Glaciimonas sp. CA11.2: one gene and its partner. The protein of the gene in region 1 interacts with the protein of each later gene in a pairwise test. Links are inferred from orthologs where the notes say so. Each region holds a gene or a part of one and is shown in the gene's direction. Other genes may lie near its edges. The genes, in order: ligA and leuS.

Evidence for each region.
Region 2: the proteins of ligA (region 1) and leuS interact in binary tests that used the Escherichia coli proteins (3 or more experiments, as listed by UniProt). The link is inferred for Glaciimonas sp. CA11.2 from one-to-one orthologs.

The regions. Positions count from the first base shown.
Region 1 is NZ_JAVIWL010000001.1:5,052,853-5,063,507, reverse strand. Bases 239-3,223 are described here. They hold ligA (NAD-dependent DNA ligase LigA), read left to right. Parts: upstream 239-624; coding sequence 625-2,823; downstream 2,824-3,223. Other genes in these bases: galU (UTP--glucose-1-phosphate uridylyltransferase GalU), read left to right, coding at 3,135-3,223. In the rest of the region: RGU75_RS21870 (FGGY-family carbohydrate kinase), read left to right, coding at 1-234; more of galU, read left to right, coding at 3,224-4,010; RGU75_RS21855 (hypothetical protein), read right to left, coding at 4,716-5,063; RGU75_RS21850 (hypothetical protein), read right to left, coding at 5,302-6,405; def (peptide deformylase), read left to right, coding at 6,767-7,303; cphA (cyanophycin synthetase), read right to left, coding at 7,507-10,077; cphA (cyanophycin synthetase), read right to left, coding at 10,269-10,655. UniProt on the Escherichia coli protein: DNA ligase that catalyzes the formation of phosphodiester linkages between 5'-phosphoryl and 3'-hydroxyl groups in double-stranded DNA using NAD as a coenzyme and as the energy source for the reaction.
Region 2 is NZ_JAVIWL010000001.1:1,181,940-1,192,855, forward strand. The notes cover bases 3,437-6,682. They hold leuS (leucine--tRNA ligase), read left to right. Parts: upstream 3,437-3,836; coding sequence 3,837-6,482; downstream 6,483-6,682. Other genes in these bases: RGU75_RS05060 (biopolymer transporter ExbD), read left to right, coding at 3,437-3,644. Also shown: heat-inducible transcriptional repressor HrcA, read left to right, coding at 1-98; fur (ferric iron uptake transcriptional regulator), read right to left, coding at 226-645; RGU75_RS05045 (outer membrane protein assembly factor BamE), read left to right, coding at 726-1,313; dapB (4-hydroxy-tetrahydrodipicolinate reductase), read left to right, coding at 1,336-2,142; RGU75_RS05055 (MotA/TolQ/ExbB proton channel family protein), read left to right, coding at 2,466-3,158; more of RGU75_RS05060, read left to right, coding at 3,213-3,436; LPS assembly lipoprotein LptE, read left to right, coding at 6,721-7,329; holA (DNA polymerase III subunit delta), read left to right, coding at 7,342-8,358; RGU75_RS05080 (glutamate-5-semialdehyde dehydrogenase), read left to right, coding at 8,477-9,748; RGU75_RS05085 (CopD family protein), read left to right, coding at 9,832-10,254; RGU75_RS05090 (2-hydroxychromene-2-carboxylate isomerase), read left to right, coding at 10,342-10,916.

The DNA.
Region 1 (10,655 bases):
GCTGCTTTGGGAGCGGCGCTGCTTGCGGCTGTTGGTGTTGGATTGGTGGATAACCAAACGGCGGAAAAAGGTTGGGTGACGCTGGTTTCCCGAACTATACCTAATCCAACGGATAGTCAGATTTATCGCAAGGCATATGCGCTTTATGTTGACCTTTATCCCGCATTGAAACCGATAATGCACAGACTTCAGAGCGATTATGCGGGCGGGTTTGACGGGGACACGTGCGTATAAGGTGAAACTAAAATACTTGAATCTGCGGTAAGCAAAGAAATCAGCAGATTCTCATGTGCGCCCAAAAAAATCGTGGGACCGTTAGTTGCACCAGTAGTGCATAAAAAGCCCAATCCCAGCTGCACTTGAATGCAATAATCAAAAACTACAAAAAATAATAATAAGAAATCCTACTCTTCATCTTTCCGTTATTAGCGCCTCTGCACTATCAAGGTCATGTTGCGTAAGATCGACACCAACGTCATAGTTGGCCACGTCCCTAGTTATCTCGTATTGCAAAAGCTTTTTGTTGCGCTCGCCTGTATACTTAAAGGTATTAGAAATAGAGCAACGGCCATAACAAAGTATGCAATATTTAATACAGGATTTCTGGCGCTCGGGACGGACACAATGACAAAATTAGCACAAAATCGTACGTTAAGTCGTACTTCAAACTTTGATACACCGGTGCAGCAGTTGGAAGCACAGGAAGCTGCGTCTGAGCTTACCGAGCTCGCGGATCTGCTTGCTCATCACGATAATCTCTATCATGCAGAAGATGCGCCGGAAGTAAGTGACGCTGAATATGACGCGTTGCGGCAGCGTAATAACGCCATTGAAGCCCGCTTTCCCGAGTTGATACGCTCTGATAGTCCGTCGCAAAAAGTAGGGGCTGAGCCAGCTAAAGGATTTAAGAAAGTCATCCATCGTGTACCGATGTTGTCGTTGGATAATGCCTTTGTCGAAGACGATATACAAGGCTGGCTCGACGGAGTTCGAAATTTTCTCCGCGAACTCAAAGACTCAGACGTTATCGTTGAGATCGATTGTGAGCCAAAGATTGATGGTTTGTCTTGTTCATTACGTTACGAGAACGGAATACTGGTTTCTGGGGCCACGCGGGGAAGTGGTGGCGTGGGCGAAGATATTACCGCCAACGTCAAGACCATTAGCGATATACCAAAGAAGTTACATGGTGATGGTTGGCCTGCAATTTTGGAGGTCCGCGGCGAAGTCTACATGACCGATGATGGTTTCCTAAAACTTAACGCTGAACAAGAAGTGGTCGGTGGAAAAATCTTTGCGAATCCACGCAATGCCGCCGCCGGGAGTATGCGTCAGCTAGACGCAAGCATCGCCGCCAAGCGACCGCTGCGTTTCTACGCCTACACTTGGGGTGAAATTTCAGAAGCTTTCGCTGGCACGCAATGGGAAGCGCGCGCCAAGTTTAAAACCTGGGGCTTTGCGCTGAACGAACCAAGCCGTCTGGTGGAGGTGACTGAAACCTCACTGAGTGCGCTTGTCACTTACTATGAAGATATTGAACGCAAGCGCTCATCGCTTGGATTTTCAATTGACGGGATTGTTCTCAAGGTTAATCGCCTTGATTGGCAAAACAGGCTTGGTTTCGTCAGCAGATCGCCACGATGGGCAACTGCTTGGAAATTTGCTCCGGAACGTGCGCAAACGGTAATCAATGCAATTGAGTGCCAGGTTGGGCGCTCAGGAAAAATCACACCAGTTGCCCATTTGGCACCCATTAGTGTTGGTGGCGTCCTCGTGCAGAGAGCAACCTTGCATAACGCAGATGAGATTCAACGTAAAGATGTACGTGTCGGTGATACGGTGATTATTCAACGCGCGGGTGATGTAATTCCCCAGATCATTGGCGTGGTGCAAGACGCACGTCCCGAAAGCAGCATTCCCTATATTTTTCCGACGCATTGCCCTGTGTGCGATAGCCTGGTGGTGAGAGAGGACGGTGATGCAGGGAGTTTTTGCACTGGTGGATTAGTGTGTGCCGCGCAAGTAATTGAGCGTTTGAAGCACTTCGCATCTCGGGATGCATTTGATATCGAGGGCTTGGGCGAGAAGAATATTGCACTTTTTTATGAACGAGGGCTGATTAAAACGCCAGTTGATATCTTCACTTTGGAAGATCGGGATGGCAAGAGCGACAAAGATGGCCGCTCGCTACCGCCGCTACGTTTGTGGGAAGGTTGGGGTGATACATCTGCGGCGAAATTGTTTGCTGCAATCCAGCGCGCTAAAGTCATTTCTCTGGATCGATTTATATACGGCTTGGGAATACATCAGGTGGGACAGGCCACCGCTCGCCTGCTTGCTAAACATTATTTGTCACTGGATGAGTGGCGCAAATCTATGGATGCTGCGCAAAATCCCGATTCGGAAGCCTACGCCAACTTACTCTCAATCAATGGGTTGGGAGAAAGTATGGTGAATGACATCCTTGGTTTTATTGCTGAACCGCATAACAGTGAGGTGCTTGACGCGCTGACCGGCAATCAAGCATCCGCAGAGCCACTTGTTACTGTTATAGATTTCGAGCGCCCTTCCGCGCTTTCTGCCGTTTCTGGAAAAACAGTTGTTTTTACAGGAAATCTGGACACGATGAGTCGTAACGAAGCGAAAGCCCAAGCAGAAGCATTGGGCGCCAATGTCGCAGGATCGGTATCTAAAAAAACCGACTTTGTAATTGTCGGTGCAAGCGCGGGTTCAAAAGAAAAGAAAGCGCGTGAACTTAATCTGACGATACTGACCGAGGTGCAATGGCTGGAACTAATTAACATTCAAACTCCTCTTTTTTAATGTTATACAGACAATAATTGACGCATAATCAAGGCACTGGGCTACAGTCTTTGATCAATGGGATAGATTGTTTTGCGAACCTCCCGGCGAAAACCAAGTCAAATTCTTAGTTAAATAGAAATTTATTCTGAAAAGCAATCCTAGCTGAACGCGTTCAGAGGAGCTGGACACTAGCGAGAATGGCCAGTTTCGTCGTCAAGGGTTTAAGGCACGCTGATACAGGGCAAGCTTTGTCCAAGCTTAGTAACGCGGAAGACTTCATCGAACAGCCTCCGCATAAATTGATTTACGCACTCTTTTAGAAAGCGATCATGACAAAAATTAGAAAAGCAGTATTCCCGGTAGCCGGGTTGGGTAGCCGTTTTTTGCCAGCCACCAAAGCGCAGCCGAAAGAAATGCTTCCGATTGTCGATAAACCTTTAATTCAGTACGCTGTTGAGGAGGCTGTCGCTGCGGGTATTACTGATATGGTATTTATTACCGGTCGGAACAAACGAGCGATTGAAGATCACTTCGATACCGTGTATGAACTTGAAAGTGAATTGGAAGCAGCCGGAAAAATCAGGCTGCTGGATCTGGTGCGTAATGTTATTCCTAAGCACGTAAATTGTATTTTTATCCGTCAATCGGCACCGTTGGGTCTTGGGCACGCGGTACTGTGCGCACGCCCTGTCATTGGTGATGAACCGTTTGCGGTATTGTTGGCAGATGACTTTATGGATGTCGACGCGGGCCAGCGCTCGGTATTAGCGCAAATGACCGACGTGTTTGAGCAAGAGGGTAGTAGCGTATTGGCAGTGCAGGATGTGCCGCGCGCGGACACTAAACAATACGGGATCGTCAGTATTGACTCTTTTAAACCAAATTTGGAACGCGTAAATAGTATCGTTGAAAAGCCACTTCCTGCGGATGCACCGTCTACATTGGCGGTCGTCGGAAGATACGTACTGACGAATGGTATTTTCGACTGTCTGGAAGCGACGGGTAAGGGCGCTGGCGGTGAAATTCAATTAACCGATGGTATTGCGGCATTGATGGAAAAAGAAAAGGTATTAGCATACCGCTACGCTGGTCAGCGCTACGATTGTGGTTCGAAATTAGGCTATCTGAAAGCAACGTTGGCAATGGGCCTCAAGCACCATGAAACCGGTCCTGAGTTCGCTGAATATCTGAAACAATTTCAGTAAATTTCCTTCGGCACCTTCTAAACCCTGAAGTATTGCGCCTGTGATTCTCACAAGCGCTTCTCTACATAATGCGGAGCAGGTCAGCGTGGACTGCCGTGAGGGTTTCAAAAAAAATCTCATGAAAAAAACTTTCTTTAAGATATTTCCGATCAGATGCGTGGAAAAAACAAGTGGCTGTGTTACAGACTAGCTGTTTAGTACCGTGCAATCATATCCCGATTCGTAGTTGGCCTTACTTCAGAGCAAAGGCGCGCTTAGATGCCCTGATTAGCAGTTTTCGGTGCAATAATCTTGAACCGGACACTGCTCTCATGGGGAGATAAACTGCATGGGTTCTACCATCCACCATATCCCGCAACCGGCGATTGATGGAAAAACCCCGATTTAAGCCCTCAAAAAATGGCAGCAGGAAAAAACCGAATCTGTTTTTAAAACGCGGTTATATCAAACGGGACTAAACAGGTAATCCCACACCAAAGGATCAGTTTTCTGGTGCAACGTCCCGGCTTCTACCCAAGCAGGTTTGGTCTTCAACAGGGTCTAAACCAGGCGCGGATCATTTTCCTTTTACTCATGCATGAAGCCCCACCACAATGGTTTGTCTTCCTCAAAATAGCGGATGCGATCGCGATGTGCGTGAACAAAGTTCACGTGCGGGTGTGACACGTCGCAGTTGGCGCGCCATGCACCGCTGACCGGGGTAATTCATGCTGCGTCTTGATTTTTTTGAGAATGGCGGGCCAGCAGCCTCACGCCCGAAGCCGCACAAAAAACAATACCCGAGCACAGACCGAACCCAATACCGAAAAGGACTTCTTCATAGTTAATTTCTGCAGAAGATCCGTTTAGTAGTCGTGCATAAAGGAACAATGTCACAGGCCCGAGCGCAGCGCACCAGATGCACAGGCGCACTGACGATAGGGCCTGTTTTCGCCGCAGCCATAGAGCCATCGGCACAACCAATACAAAGGTGATGGAGTAAGTGAAAAAGCCGCCAATGCACATGATAGCAAATAGCGCTAGCCGCAAATCATAGAAGACTGCAATAGACACTTCATCTGTACATCCTATAAAGAAGGCCACGAGGTAAATGCACATACACAAGGGAACTATCAACGGTGATATGAGAGCCCCCTTCCATAAGCTTCGAGTGTGCTGGTATGCTTTTATGGTCATATTTTTTTTGAGATTAGGCAGAATTTATGTGAATGCAATTAGGCTTACATCGGCGTCATCCGACTGAGCCACGTTGCGCTGTGCGAGTCGGTGATCAATGCCCAAAAGTCCAACCCTATTTGGGCGCAGGCTTATATAGCTTTGCAAATGCAGGTAGGGCAGAGCGGGCACAATTTATCATCCTTTTTCCTGTTTCTTGCAGCTTAGGATCTGGGTCACTAAGCAGCGAAGTACCTAATACGTATTGCGATCCGTAGCTACCTTTCATTGCAGAGAATCGATCCAAAAAACCATTGTCCGAGAATCCAGTCGCTTCCAGAGCAACCCCGAATAAACCATAAAGTGAGCCAATTTTTTTCTCTTGCAACCATTCCGTTACCTGCAATAGACGATACCGTTCAAGGTAGCTCATTTTATCGTGGTGCTTTCTACCTAATAGTCGATAAATTTGTACGCGTGCCAACCAATTCCCTTTTGCCGCAGCTGATACTAGATTCCTCCAGATGGTATTAATATTTTTTGCATAATATTTTCCCTTCTTAGAATGTGGATCTGAGAGTGTTGCAATAGTTGCTTCCAAAAACTCGTTCACCGCGTCCATGTCAGGAATGTCGCCAATCTGAGCGGGATTTTTGCATGCGAACTGATTCAGATCAATGGTGCCGACATCCATATCAATGCCCATTTTTTCAAATAATTTTGAAGTTCGCTCTTCAAAAACCTCACTTGACCAGATAGGTGGTAATTTTCCTAACCAGGCTAGCTCATCATCGTTGGCAGCAGCTTGCTTCTTATAATCGTTCTGCATTTCTTCTTCGCGTAATTTATCTGTTTCTTTTTTTGCTTTTGTCGCAGCATCATCTTCAATATCGATCGGTAATTTATATTCGTTGCACTCTTTTCCCTTTGGATTCACTTTTAGACGTTGGTCATTGCTCAATAGAATGACGTAACAACTCGTTTTAATATAATTTTTAATGTAACCCTTTCCCGCTTTATCGGTAAGTCCATGTTTAACGAATTGCCCATCGCGATAGAGCGTGTAAGGTTCAGGAATATCTTGAGAAAATCCGGATAGGGAAAATCCAAAAGGTTTATCAGTTTTCGGCGGATTGAGCGGCGCCGCATGCAGTGTCGCAGACAGGCAAAAAATTGTAAGAATTCGAAAGAGAAAAGAACCCGGAAATTGAGAAAATTTACTACTTATATTGCGATGCATATTGATCCGATAAAAAATATTAAAAAAGTCGTTCCCAGATAGCTGCCAAAACGCAAGATACAAGAAATTAGTGCAAAATTACGAGCGCACGCGCAGTGCTTAGGGAAACGACTTAGATACGGAAGTTGAAAAATTTGTCAGAACATTAATACGAAGAAAACATAAATTGACATCACGCTTCCAAAACCGATAGCAGGACGGTATTGGGAAGGTGAAGCTGAAGGTATGCTCGGCTGTGCTGCAAACCAATCGTGCTGTAAACCGAGAATGTAGTTTCAAAGGAATATTTCATTACTTTCGAATCTCACTGAACTGAGGTTAAAATAAGGTCCTTCCAATACTCTGCTTCTCGATTGATTCTATGAGCGTTCGTGAAATTCTAAAAATGGGTGATCCGCGTCTGCTGTTGAAAGCAGAACCGGTCACCGACTTTAATACCCCCGAGCTAGAAGCGCTGATCGCCGATATGTTTGACACCATGCATGCGGCAAATGGTGCTGGTTTGGCCGCACCGCAAATCGGCGTCAACTTACGCATCGTTATTTTTGGTTTTAAAAATAGTGTCCGCTATCCTGAGGCTGAGCCAGTACCCGAGACAGTGTTGATCAACCCGGTGTTGCGGCCCTTGTCAGATATCACCGATGACGCCTGGGAAGGTTGCTTGTCAGTGCCAGGGATGCGCGGCGTGGTGCCGCGTTGGACTAATTTACATTACGAAGGTGTCGATCAGTACGGTGCCCCGATTAGTCGCACGGTTGATGCATTTCATGCGCGGGTTGTTCAGCACGAGTGTGATCATTTAGATGGCGTTTTGTATCCAATGCGGATCAAGGATTTAGCACTTTTTGGCTATACTTCTGTGTTGTTTCCAGAGTTAGATCCGGATGATGACGACTGACGAAACTCTGACGTACAAGATGTCATTTTGTAGGATCATGGCCAATTTAAGTTGATAATCACGTCATAAGCATCATTGTTATGTATTAAAGGGTTGTTTGAAATGATGAAGTTATCATTACTTAACAAGTTTAAGCACTAAAAAAACGGGCTAACCTTTCGATAAGGTTAGCCCGTTTTTTTATCAGTCGAGGATGTCAGTATCTATCCCTCGGCAATTCGCTTTGCAATATGTTCCAGCGCTTCCTCGACCTGATCTACGAGAATCAGGCATAAGTCACCTTCACCTAATGTTGACAGTGCAGTGTCGATAGCAATGAATTCACCATTAATTTCTTGGGTGGCGGTGGTACGGCGCGCATTTTTTAAGCCATCTCGCAGCAGCGCCAATACTTCACCATCGGCGCGCCCACGTTGACACTGATCTTGATAAAGGATGACTTCATCGAAAGCGTCACCCAGCAATTGGGTTTGCTGGCGGATATCCTCATCACGACGATCACCTGCACCGCTAATGACAACAGAACGGCGTTTCGCGGGCATGTTTTCAACCGCCTGAACCAGCGCGACAATCGCATCCGGATTGTGACCGTAGTCAGCGATCACCGTTGCACCGCGATAGTCGAATACATTGAAACGGCCTGGTACGGTAGCTGGATCATTGATAAATGTGCGCAGTCCGGTCCGAATGATTTCCCAATCGAGTTTTAAAGCCCACGCTGCTGCGGTTGCTGCCATCACATTTTCGATCTGAAAACGAATAGCACCGTTGCGGGTTAATGGAATCTCAGCCAATGGCAGGCGCACTTCGTTAGTACCTTGGGCCGCGACGATATCTGTACCATCCAGATAGACCACGCGATTACCTTGTGCGCGATGCGTCGTCATCACCGGGTTGCTATTATCATGGGCAAAAAAGGTGACGGAACCTGGGCACACTTTCGCCATGTTAGTGACCATCGGATCACCGGCATTTAATACTGCAACACCGTTAGGGGCGACGTTTTCAACAATCACGCGTTTGACTACGGCAAGGTCTTCCACTGTGCTGATAAAACTCAGGCCAAGATGATCGCCCATGCCGATATTGGTAATAACGGCGACGTTACAGCGATCAAAGCCAAGGCCCTCACGTAAGACGCCACCGCGGGCGGTTTCGAATACCGCTGCATCGACGTCAGGGTGCATCAGGACGTTGCGAGCGCTACGCGGACCGCTGCAATCGCCGGTATCAATGCGCTGCTTTTCGATATACACGCCATCTGAGTTGGTCATGCCGACACGCAGGCCTTTGCAACTTAGCAGGTGAGCGATAAGGCGCACGGTGGTGGTTTTGCCGTTAGTTCCGGCAACTGCGACTAATGGAATACGACCATCGTCATGGGCGCTGAACATGGTTGCGATAATGGCCTTGCCGACCGCGCGGCCTTTGCCGTAGGAAGGGCTGATGTGCATGCGCAGGCCTGGTGCAGCATTTACTTCAACGATACCGCCTTCTTGATCTTCCAGTGGCTTGTGGACGCTGTTACAGACGACATCAACACCACAAATATCCAACCCTACCATTTGCGCTGCGGCGACCGCGCGCGCAGCCATTTGTGGATGGACGTCATTGGTAACGTCGGTGGCGGTGCCGCCAGTGCTCAGATTGGCGTTGTTGCGTAAAACTACACGCACGCCTGTTGGCGGGATAGTATCAGCCTGGTAATTTTGCTTGGCTAGTGTTGCCAAAGCGATGGTGTCGAAGCGAATTTTGGTGAGGGGCGTCGCATGACCGTCACCGCGCAAGGGATCGCTGTTAACTTTGTCGACCAGTTCACGAACAGTGTGGACCCCATCGCCTATAACGAGCGGCGGATCGCGTCTGGCGGCAGCAACCATTTCTTTGCCGACCACGAGTAAGCGAAAGTCGTGTCCTGGCAGATAGCGCTCAACGATGACATCCGAACAGATTTTTGCGGCGACATCGAAGGCAGCGAAGACCTGCTCGCGCGTGTTGATATTGACGGCGACGCCTTTTCCCTGATTACCGTCGCGTGGCTTGACCACAACCGGGCTGGCGATTTCTTGCGCAACGTCCCATGCATCGGCAGCGTTTGAAACAACGCGGCCTTGCGGGACAGGAACACCCGCCGCGTTAAGCAGCATCTTGGTGAGTTCTTTGTCCTGCGCGATCGATTCTGCAATCGCGCTAGTAGCGCTGGTTTCTGCTGCCTGAATACGACGTTGGCGGCTACCCCAGCCAAATTGCACCATGCTACCATCGGTGAGGCGACGGAATGGTACACCTCGGGCTATCGCAGCTTCAACGATCGAACCGGTACTTGGCCCCAAACGCACGTCCTCGTCGAGGTCTCGCAAACGGGCCAATGCATCGGCCAAGTCGAATGGCTGATTGTTGGCGGCGGCATTGCATAAAGCTTGGGCTAATTCAAAAGCCAGTTTGCCGACTGCTTCTTCGGTGTATTCAACGATAACTTGATAAACACCGGATTCCAAGGCTTGAACGGTCCGACTGAACGTGACAGGGCAACCGGCTTGCGATTGCAGACCAAGCGCGGCACTTTCCAGCGCGTGTGCCATTGAAATCTTGTCGTCGCTGCCAGTCGATTCAAGGAACCCGATATGGGGGAAGCGAGCGCGCAGCCGAGTCTCGAAACCGACCATTCCGGCAATCGATCGCTCTGCTTCAGCGCAAGACACGATTGCTTCAATCGCTGTGTGGCGGCTCCATAAATTTGGGCCGCGTAGAATTCGGATACGTGATACGTCCATTAACAAGTTTCCTGATTTTTTGGTTTGTTAGACCAATTTTAATGGGTACTAATGTGGGTTGCCAAATGTAAATCCTGGCAATCCAAACATAAAATGTCTTGGTTTAAGGGCAATGCCAAATCAATCACCGCAACATCACATCATGCTCTTATATTTCTTACACAACATATTTACGTGTGCTGGTGAATTGATTACGCCAATTGTTTTTTTCGTGATTTGGCATGTGGCACAACTTGTTCCATATTAAAGGTCTCGATGCACGCACGAATCAAATCCACCGAAATACCAAGGGCCCAGGTTGCTGCGACTGCTGCCAATACATTTTCTGTCTGAAAGGTCGGTTGACCGTCGGCAGTCAATGGGATGGTAGCGACACGCGCCAACATGATTTCATCCTTGCCGCTTGCCAGTATGATTTGTCCTTGACGAACGAATACGGCGCGTTTGTCTTGGGCCAGATGTTCGGTGATCACCGGTAGCGTTTGATCGATACCAAAGAAAATAACTTCGCCATCGCACAACTCTGCCATTGGAACCACTAAACGGTCTGCCGCGTTCAGAACGGCAACGCCGGTCGG
Region 2 (10,916 bases), 3.9 Mb from region 1 along the record:
TGGGTGTGATCGGTCCGACGCGCATGGCATATCAACGCGTGATACCGATTGTCGACATTACAGCAAAGCTGCTTTCCAATGCATTAAGCCAGAACTAGTCTGGCTTAATAACTATTTCGGATCACTAAGTCTCGCTCAGTAAGAAAAACAGCAAGCATCGTTTAATGCCTTACGATCCGAAGCTTTGGAACGCACAGCATTAATGCTACTCGGCGCATGACCCAATTACTTTTTTACGCAATTCCGGCAGTGACCGTACAGCGCCAAGGCGTGATCCGCAATCTCAAAGCCACGCTCTGTGGCGACGGCTTTCTGGCGAACCTCAATTTCTTCGTCGTAAAACTCTTCGACCAGACCGCAGGTCAGACACACCAGATGATCATGATGCGATCCTTCGTTTAGCTCAAAAACGGCCTTGCCGGTTTCAAAATGATTACGCTGCAACAAGCCAGCTTGCTCAAATTGGGTTAATACACGATACACAGTTGCCAAACCGACATCAAGATTCTCGGTAAGCAAAATTTTATAAACGTCTTCAGCGCTTAAATGTCGGACTTCACTATTTTGAAATATTTCCAAAATTTTGAGTCGGGGCAAAGTAGCTTTAAGGCCACTAGCTTTTAGTTCGGATGGATTGTTAGGCATGTTTACGTCGCAAATGGATGATCTGCTTTATCATATAGCGTTTTAGCACAATTGCTCAATCAATTAAGATACTTATGCGAATGTTGCTCTCCCGTACTGCCCGCACCTCCGCCTTGACAATAGCTGCTGTTTCCATGGCTTTGCTGGCTGGCTGCGCATCAAAAAATCCTCTCATTGACGGACCGACTTCGGCATCCGGTGCCAATGCTGCTAACGCTAGTTCGGGAATACCGACTGGCGATACAGCAGGCGATGGCGTCCGAACCATAAAGAACCCCCGTTTTTTCGGAATCCTTTCACCTTATCGCTACAATATCCAGCAGGGTAATTTTGTTTCGAAAGAGATGATCTCGCAAGTTAAGGAAGGCATGACCACAGAGCAAGTATCTTTTGCACTGGGATCGCCGTTACTGACAGACATGTTTCACGCGAATCGTTGGGATTATGTTTTCCGTTTGCAAAAAGGCAATGGCGAAATCACTTCCAGCCGCGTCAGCGTTTTCTTCAAGGATAACCTTGTGGTCCGCGTAGAGGGTGGTGATCTGCCGACTGAAGCAGATTATCTTGCACGTATTTCGGGCGGCAATAAAGAAGCTAAAAAAGCCACCCAAGATAGTGGCATCGCAAAGGATGCGCCCGCACCTCCGCCGACAGCACCAACAAAATAACCAGTCAAAGTCTTAAATAACGATGAATCAAATGAAAATTGCTGTTGCTGGCGCGTCCGGTCGCATGGGACACATGCTGATCGAGGCCATCCAGAATGCAGAAGATGCCACATTAACCGGCGCGTTGGATGTGCAGACCGCGCCCGGATTAGGATCCGACGCCGCCGCTTTTCTGGGCAAGCCGTCCGGCGTGAATATCGAGTTCGATCTTGCTACGGGCTTGGCTAACGCTACCTTTTTAATTGACTTTACGCGTCCAGAAGGCACGCTTGCACATCTCGCCTATTGCGCCGAGCATGGCATCAAAATGATCATCGGCACGACAGGTTTTGATGAGGCTGGCAAGGCGGCGATCGCAGAAGCAGCAAAAAAGACAGCCATCCTGTTCGCTCCCAACATGAGTGTCGGCGTCAATGTCACCATGAAATTGCTTGAAATGGCAGCGAAGAGTTTTTCGCACGGCTATGACATTGAAATCATTGAAGCCCATCACCGCCACAAAGTCGATGCGCCGTCTGGCACAGCGCTGAAAATGGGCGAAGTGATTGCTGATGCACTTGGTCGCAAACTCGACGAAGTCGCCGTCTATTCGCGCGAGGGTGTAACCGGTGCACGCGATCCATCTACCATCGGCTTCGCTTCCATACGGGGCGGCGATATCGTTGGCGATCATACCGTGCTGTTTGCCAGCGATGGAGAGCGCGTTGAAATCACACATAAATCGTCCAGCCGTGTGACTTATGCCCATGGCAGTTTGCGCGCTGCGCGCTTTCTTAACGACAAAGCAACGGGTTTATATGATATGCAGGACGTTCTTGGGCTTCGCTGAGTAATTAGCAGAGTAATAAGCTGATTGTTACCATGATTTTTACGCAAATTCAGGGCCGGGCGATGTCAAAATACAAACAATGACTCGCCTATGGCATGGGAAGTGCGCAGCAGATAACACTAATTTGTTCATTAACCATGTTCGGCCTGCTTGTACTCGATTTTTACCCATACTTTGAGCGCTCCTCCTAGCTTCTCATGGCGAGTTTGATGTTGATGACTCAACCGACCTGGAGTTGCGCTCAAAATGTAATAAATTGTTGCCAACTAATGATCTTCACCTAAAGATCGTTATGCTGCCCCACCACCATCCGGATCAACAACATGAATGATAATCTCGGGTTCGCCCACTATTGGTCGCAAGGCGATGCTGTCTCTCACGGCGTAGCCTATTTGCTATTGCTGATGTCCGTGATTAGCTGGTACTACATTTTGTCCAAAGCCTTGAGTTCCTGGCGTATCCGGCGCAGCGCTTCATCGCTTGAAGGATTCTGGCAAGCACCGACACTAAATGATGCGATTGCCGTCATCAAACCGGTCGATACCGAAAATGTTTACGCACCTTTAGCCATACAAGCGGCCGACGCTGCAGGCATTCGGTCACCGATGACCAGCAAACCCGCCGCCTCGCTCAACGCCGGCACCGATCTTGGCGAACTGGTCACACGCACATTGCGACGAGAAATCAATCGCGTTTCGTCACGGCTGGAAAGCGGATTAACATTACTGGCATCAGTCGGTTCAACCGCCCCTTTCGTCGGTTTGTTTGGTACGGTCTGGGGTATTTATCATGCTTTGATGGCAGTCTCTGCATCGGGAACTGTGCAGATCGACAAAGTCGCAGGACCAGTTGGCGAAGCACTCATCATGACCGCACTTGGTTTGGTAGTTGCGATTCCCGCAGTACTAGCCTACAACGCGTTCACACGTGTTAATCGCGTTACACTGGCAGAGTTGGATGCGTTCGCGCATGATTTACATGCTTATTTGACGACTGGCAGTCGCGTTGGAAAATAATTTAGCCTCCTAATAGCCTTATACACTCATCACTAACTTCAGTCCGGAACCAGTATGTCATTCGGTGGATTTAACGACAATCAGCACTCAGCGCCAATGGCCGATATCAATATCACGCCCATGGTCGACGTCATGTTGGTGTTATTGGTGATTTTTATCATCACAGCACCACTATTCACGCATGCGGTCAAAGTCAACTTACCGACCGCCCAATCCGCTCCCGCTCCAGAAAAGCCAGAGACGGTATCGCTGTCAATTGACCGCGCGGGCAAAATGTTCTGGAATGACAAGCCCATCGCAGAACCAGAACTGACAACGCAATTAATCGCTGCCGCACAACGCCAACCCCAGCCGGAATTGCAGTTGCGGGCCGACAAAGACACCCGATATCAGGTGTTGGCGCAGGTTATGTCACTGGCACAAAATAACGGTTTGACAAAAATCGGCTTCGTAACCGACCCAAAAAGCGTCCCTGCAGCAAAATAACTCCCTATTGAAAGACGGTCACTTGGTGAAATACTAACCGCCTCGCTTTTGGCAAAAAGATCGTCTCATCGTTAACTTCCGTCGACTCCCACAATCCCACTATCGTATGAGAGCACCTGAACCAGTATAATCACCGGTTCAGGGATAATTCTCCTATGCTTTTTCACATTCACTTTTTTAGTCCATCACGCCATGCAAGAAAAATACAGCCCGACCGACGTCGAAAAATCGACGCAAGACCATTGGCGCGCTATTGATGCCTATAAAGTCGTCGAACACGCAAAAGACAAGAACGGTCTAGATAAGCAAAAGTTTTACGCCTGTTCGATGCTGCCGTATCCATCCGGCAAATTGCACATGGGTCATGTCCGCAATTACACCATCAACGATGTCATGTATCGCTACATGCGGATGAATAACTACAATGTGTTGATGCCAATGGGTTGGGATGCGTTTGGCATGCCTGCGGAAAACGCGGCGATGGCAAACAACGTACCACCGGCCCAGTGGACTTATAGCAACATTGACCACATGAAAACGCAGATGCAATCCATGGGACTCGCCATTGATTGGTCACGTGAAATGACGGCGTGCAAGCCAGAGTATTACAAATGGAACCAATGGATGTTCCTTAAGATGCTCGAAAAAGGCATCATCTACAAAAAAACCGGTACCGTGAACTGGGACCCGATCGACCAAACCGTGTTAGCCAACGAGCAAGTTATCAATGGTCGCGGCTGGCGTTCAGGTGCGCTGATTGAAAAGCGCGAAATTCCAATGTATTACGCCAAAATTACCGATTACGCCGAAGAATTGCTGGACCACACCGAAACCAAATTAACAGGCTGGCCAGAGCGCGTGCGCTTGATGCAAGCGAATTGGATAGGCAAATCAACCGGTGTGCGCTTTGCTTTTCCACATAAAATCGAAGAAGATGGCAAGCTCATTCAGGATGGCAAATTGTGGGTGTTTACCACTCGTGTCGATACCATCAAAGGCGTGACCTTTTGCGTGGTAGCGCCAGAACACGCATTGGCCACCTTCGCCGCAAAAACGAATCCCGAACTGGTTGAATTCATCGCCGAATGCAAAAAAGGCGGGGTTGCCGAAGCAGATATGGCGGTAATGGAAAAGAAAGGGATGCCAACCGGGCTTTACGTTACGCATCCGCTGACCGGCCAGCTGGTTGAAGTCTGGGTCGGCAATTATGTCCTGATTACTTACGGCGATGGTGCCGTGATGGGTGTTCCTGCACATGACGAGCGCGACTTTGCGTTCGCGCAAAAATACGTATTGCCGATTCGCCCGGTGATCGCCGTGGAAGGCAAAGTGTATTCCACCGAAACCTGGCACGACTGGTATGCAGACAAACAAAATGGTCGCTGCGTCGACTCCGGAAAATACGATGGCATGCACTTTCAGCAAGCTGTTGACGCCATCGCTGCCGATTTGTCCGCGCATGGTCTGGGTGAAAAGAAAATCACCTATCGCTTGCGTGATTGGGGCATCTCGCGTCAACGTTATTGGGGTACACCGATCCCAATCATCCATTGCGAAGATTGCGGCGACGTACCGGTACCAGAAAAAGATTTACCAGTCTTGTTACCCGAAGATTGCGTCCCGGACGGCAGTGGTAATCCACTTAACAAGCATGAAAAATTTTTACATGTCGACTGTCCGACTTGCGGCAAACCTGCACGCCGCGAAACTGACACCATGGATACGTTTGTCGATTCGTCCTGGTATTACATGAAGTACACCTCGCCCGGTTCTACCGATGCGATGGTGGACGCGCGTAACGACTATTGGATGCCGATGGATCAATACATCGGCGGCATCGAGCATGCAGTATTACATTTGTTGTATGCGCGCTTCTGGACCAAAGTCATGCGTGATTTTGGACTGGTGAAATTTGATGAGCCATTTACCAATTTGCTGACGCAAGGCATGGTTCTCAATGAGACCTACTATCGCGAAGAAGCCAACGGCAAGAAAATCTGGCACAACCCGGAAGACGTTACTCTGACTTTCGATGACAAGGGACGTCCACTTTCAGCGCTTCTAAAAGCCGACGGACAGCCAGTCATTATCGGCGGCACGGAAAAAATGTCGAAATCAAAGAATAACGGCATCGATCCACAAGCACAAATTGACCAATACGGCGCCGATACTGCCCGTTTATTCACGATGTTTGCCTCGCCACCAGAACAAACGCTGGAATGGTCGAACGCGGGTGTCGAAGGTGCCCATCGTTTCTTACGTCGGGTCTGGAGCTTCAGCCACGCACAGGCCGCGAATATTATTCCGGGATCAAATAAGCAATATGCCGATTTGTCGGTCCCGCTCAAAACCTTGCGGCGCGAAGTCCATAAAATTTTGCAACAGGCCGACCATGACTTGAAGCGCATTCAGTACAACACCGTCGTATCGGCTTGCATGAAAATGCTCAACACGCTAGAAGCTACCAAGCTCGAAGCATCGGGAGCCAGCAATGCCGTACTGACTGAATGTCTGTCAATTTTCTTGCGCGTTCTCAACCCAATCGCGCCGCATATCACGCACACGCTATGGCAAGAGCTCGGCTTCGCGAAAGTGCATGGCGATATTCTGGACGCAAGTTGGCCGCAGGTTGATGCTAAGGCGCTTGAGCAAAGCGAAATCGAGATGATGATTCAGGTCAACGGCAAATTACGCGGCAGCATTATCATCGCCAAAGATGCTGACAAAGCCACCGTCGAAGCGCTGGCGCTGGCGCATGAAAATGTGCAAAAGTATCTCGAAGGAGCACCAAAGAAAGTAATTGTCGTTCCGGGCAAATTGATTAATATCGTTGCCTGATGTAAAAATGAATCGCTGAGTATTTGATGGACAGTGTAAGTTGCGCTTTAAACCGAGCACTTAACGAAAGGCTCAGCTAAAGCGCGAATTAAATCACCCGTGAAACGCTTAGTGATAGCTCGCATAAAACATGCTGCTTGATCTATTAAAGCGGTCCACTAAGTCACATAAGTGGACCGTCCGATTGCCAGCCAGGACAGCGATTTTCGTCCCGAATCTTGAAACAAGGAATATCTGTATGACGCGCGTTTTCATGAGTCGCCAACCGTTGGTTCGCTGGTCGATTATCATCGCCCTTACCGCTATGCTTGCCGCGTGCGGATTTCACTTGCGCGGCACTGCCAACCTTCCTTTCAAGACTATTTATTTGGGATCTGCTACAGGCACACCACTGGGAGTCGAACTCAAACGTAATATTCAGGCTAGCGGGACCACTGAAGTAGTTCCTAATGAAAAAGGGGCTGAGGCTGTGATGGAAGTGATCTCGCAGACGCAGGAAAAAGTCATTTTGACCCTCAACAGTCAAGGCCGTGCGCGTGAATATATGCTGTACTCGAGATTTTCATTCCGTCTAAAAGATGCGCAGCAGAAGGAGTTAATGCCACAAACCCTGATCACACTGAAGCGTGACATCAGCTACAACGAATCGCAAGAACTATCAAAAGTGGCTGAAGAAGCGCTGTTGTATCGCGATATGCAAACTGATCTGGTACAGCAAATTCTGCGCCGGATGAACGCACTCAAACCCGCTAACACTGCTAACAATACTGTGATAGAGCCATCGACAGCGACATCGCCAACAACATCGCCGGCCCCGTCAGTTCCATCGACAAAACCAGCGCCATAACGAGGACCGGCGATGCAACTGCGGATTGACGCTCTCGATACTCATCTGGCCAAGACAGTCGCGCCGCTGTACGTCATCACCAGCGACGAGCATCTGCTTGCGCTCGAAGCGGCGGATAAAATTCGCAAGAGTGCCCGCGCCAATGGCTGCTCAGAGCGCGATGTCTTAACGGTGGATCGTAGTTTTAAATGGGGCGAATTACAGGCGTCCAACCAGTCGCAATCGTTGTTTGGCGACAAAAAATTGATTGAGTTACACATTCCAACCGGCAAACCGGGCAAGGACGGTGGTCAGGCATTACAGCAATATGCGACGACGCTTAACCCCGACAATGTGACGATTATCACGTTGCCGAAATTGGATTGGGCAACTCAGAAAGCGGCATGGGTCGGATCGTTGCAGCAAACGGGTGTGTATATTGATATTCCGCTGGTTGAACGGACTCAATTGCCAAGCTGGATTGGTGTCCGGTTGGCAGGACAACAACTAAGCGCTGATCGTCAATCACTCGACTTTATCGCTGATCGGGTTGAGGGCAACCTGCTGGCCGCTCATCAGGAAATTCAGAAACTGGCTTTATTGCATCCACCGGGCAAGCTCAGTTTCGAACAAGTGCACGATGCTGTTCTCAATGTCGCAAGGTATGACGTTTTTAAATTAAATGAGGCAATGTTAGGCGGTGATGTTGCCCGTTTAATCAGGATGATTGATGGTTTAAAAGGTGAAGGCGAAGCATTGCCATTGGTTCTTTGGGCGATATCAGAAGAGTGCCGCACCTTATTGAAGCTAAAATCCGGTATGACGCAAGGCCGTCCACTCAGCGCGTTGCTGAAAGAATATCGTATTTGGGGGCCACGTGAACGTTTAATGGAACCGGCACTGCGTCGCTTATCATTGACGACTCTGGAAGCGGCATTACAACAGGCAGCGCAGATCGACAAAATGGTAAAAGGTTTGCGTGCCAAGACGTTCGCTGGTGATGCTTGGGATGCACTATTGCAATTGGGACTAAAAGTCGCACGTTCGTAAGTGACTGCCATGTAGTTTCTACTGTATCCAGATCCCGAAATGCATTTTGACGCATGGCTTTGGCTCTGTATTTCACGAAACCAGACCAACACTCAACATATCAGACATACTACCAATTATGGATATCCAACAATACATCACTAACGTCGGTCAACGTGCCCGGGCTGCATCTCGCCTGATGGCACGCGCCGATACGGCAACCAAGAACCGTGCACTAACGTTAATCGCTGAAGCGATCCGGCGCGAATCGGACACCTTGCGCATCGCCAATCAAAAAGACTTGGATGCAGCACGCGCCAATGGTTTGGAAGAAGCAATGCTGGATCGTCTGACGCTATCCGACAAAGCGATCACCACCATGATTGAAGGATTGCAGCAAATCGTCGCCCTTCCCGATCCGATCGGTGAAATTTCGAACATGAAATATCGTCCGACCGGGATTCAGGTTGGACAGATGCGCGTTCCTCTCGGCGTCATTGGTATTATTTACGAAGCACGTCCCAACGTGACCATTGATGCGGCTGGTTTATGTATCAAGAGTGGTAATGCGACTATTTTGCGCGGCGGCTCGGAAGCGATTAACTGCAATCAGGTGCTAGCCAAACTGGTCAAAGAAGGACTGGATGGTGCAGGCCTGCCAAGCGATGCGGTGCAAGTTATCGAAACCACTGATCGCGCTGCAGTCGGCGCTTTAATCTGCATGCCGGAATATATTGACGTCATCATCCCGCGCGGCGGCAAGGGCTTGATTGAGCGCTTGATGAAGGAGTCCAAGGTACCGATGATTAAACATCTGGATGGCATTTGTCACGTCTACATAGACGATCAGGCTGATCCAGAAAAAGCGGTAAAAATTGCTTTTAATGCAAAATGTCACCGTTACGGCACCTGCAACACCATGGAAACCCTGCTAATAGGACGTGCCATTGCGCCGCAGGTCTTGCCGGAACTGGCACGTTTATATCGGACAAAAGACGTGGAACTGCGCGCCGATGCCGAGGCTAGCAAGATATTACGCTCTTGCGACTATTTGCACGTGGTCGCAGCGACCGAGGAAGATTGGAGCACTGAATATCTGGCGGCAATTCTGGCCGTGAAGGTGGTTGAGGATATGGACGAAGCGATTACACATATTAATCATTACTCTTCCCATCATACCGATAGCATTGTGACCGAAAATTATTCCCGCTCGATGCGATTTTTACGTGAGGTCGACTCGGCCTCTGTAATCGTGAATGCTTCAACCCGGTTTGCGGATGGTTTCGAATTTGGGCTTGGTGCTGAAATTGGCATCTCCAATGACAAGTTACACGCACGCGGTCCGGTGGGTCTGGACGGCTTGACCTCCTTGAAATATGTGGTGTTTGGTCACGGCGAAGTACGCACCTAGAGGATTGTCAAAACAACCTGTTAAATCAACAAAGACTATCGATTTTCCCTCTGTTTTCGAATTAACTTTTTTAAGGATACTTCATGCTCTGGATCAAAGCGCTGCACATCGTCTTCATCGTTTCATGGTTTGCAGGCCTGTTTTATTTGCCGCGTATTCTTGTTAATCTGGCGCAAGAGACGGAACCGGTGGCGACACAACGATTATTGTTGATGGCACGCAAGTTATACCGTTTCATGCTGCCTCTTGCGATAGGTACTATTGTTTTCGGCGTGTGGTTGTGGCTAGGTTATGGTATTGGAAAAGGCCCGGGAAACGGCTGGTTGCATGCAAAGTTGCTATTAGTCATTCTTTTAATCGGTTATCACCACGCCAGCGGCAGCATGTTGAAGAAATTCGAATTAGGTACCAATAAGCGTAGTCACGTCTGGTTTCGTTATTTCAATGAAGTACCGGTGGTTTTGTTGCTAGCTATTGTTATTCTGGTGGTCGTCAAGCCGTTCTAAATCGGGCTGATCATTAGTTGGCGAATGGAAGCAAACATAAAAAACATAAAAAAAACCATAAAATAAACAACAGAGACAGGAATCGACATGAGCAAAATCTGTGAGTATTATTTCGCGCCTCAGTCGCCATTTACTTATCTGGGACATGCGCGACTTGTCGCGTTAGCCCAGAAATATGGTGTACAAATTGTATTAAAGCCAATCGACTTGTCAAAAGTATTTGGTGTTTCAGGTGGATTACCGTTAGCCAAGCGCTCACCACAGCGCCAAGCTTATCGACTTGAGGATCTCCGACGCTGGAAAGAGTATTTAGGATTGCCAATGAATTTGCAACCGACCTACTTTCCGGTGCACAGCGACGAGGCAGCCAAACTGATCATCGCGACCCAGTTGGCACACGGAACTCAGGCTGCACTAGATTTGACTGGCGTCATTATGCGTGCCGTGTGGGAAGATGAGAAAAACATTGCAGATACAGACACCTTAATCGGCATAGCCACAGCACTTGGGCATGATGGCAAAACCTTGTTAAAATCTGCCGACACTGCTAGCGTAGAGGCCGAGTTTGTTCGTTTTACCGATGAAGCCATTGCCGCCAATGTCTTTGGTGCGCCTTGGTACGTTGTCGATGGAGAAGGTCATTGGGGCCAGGACCGATTAGA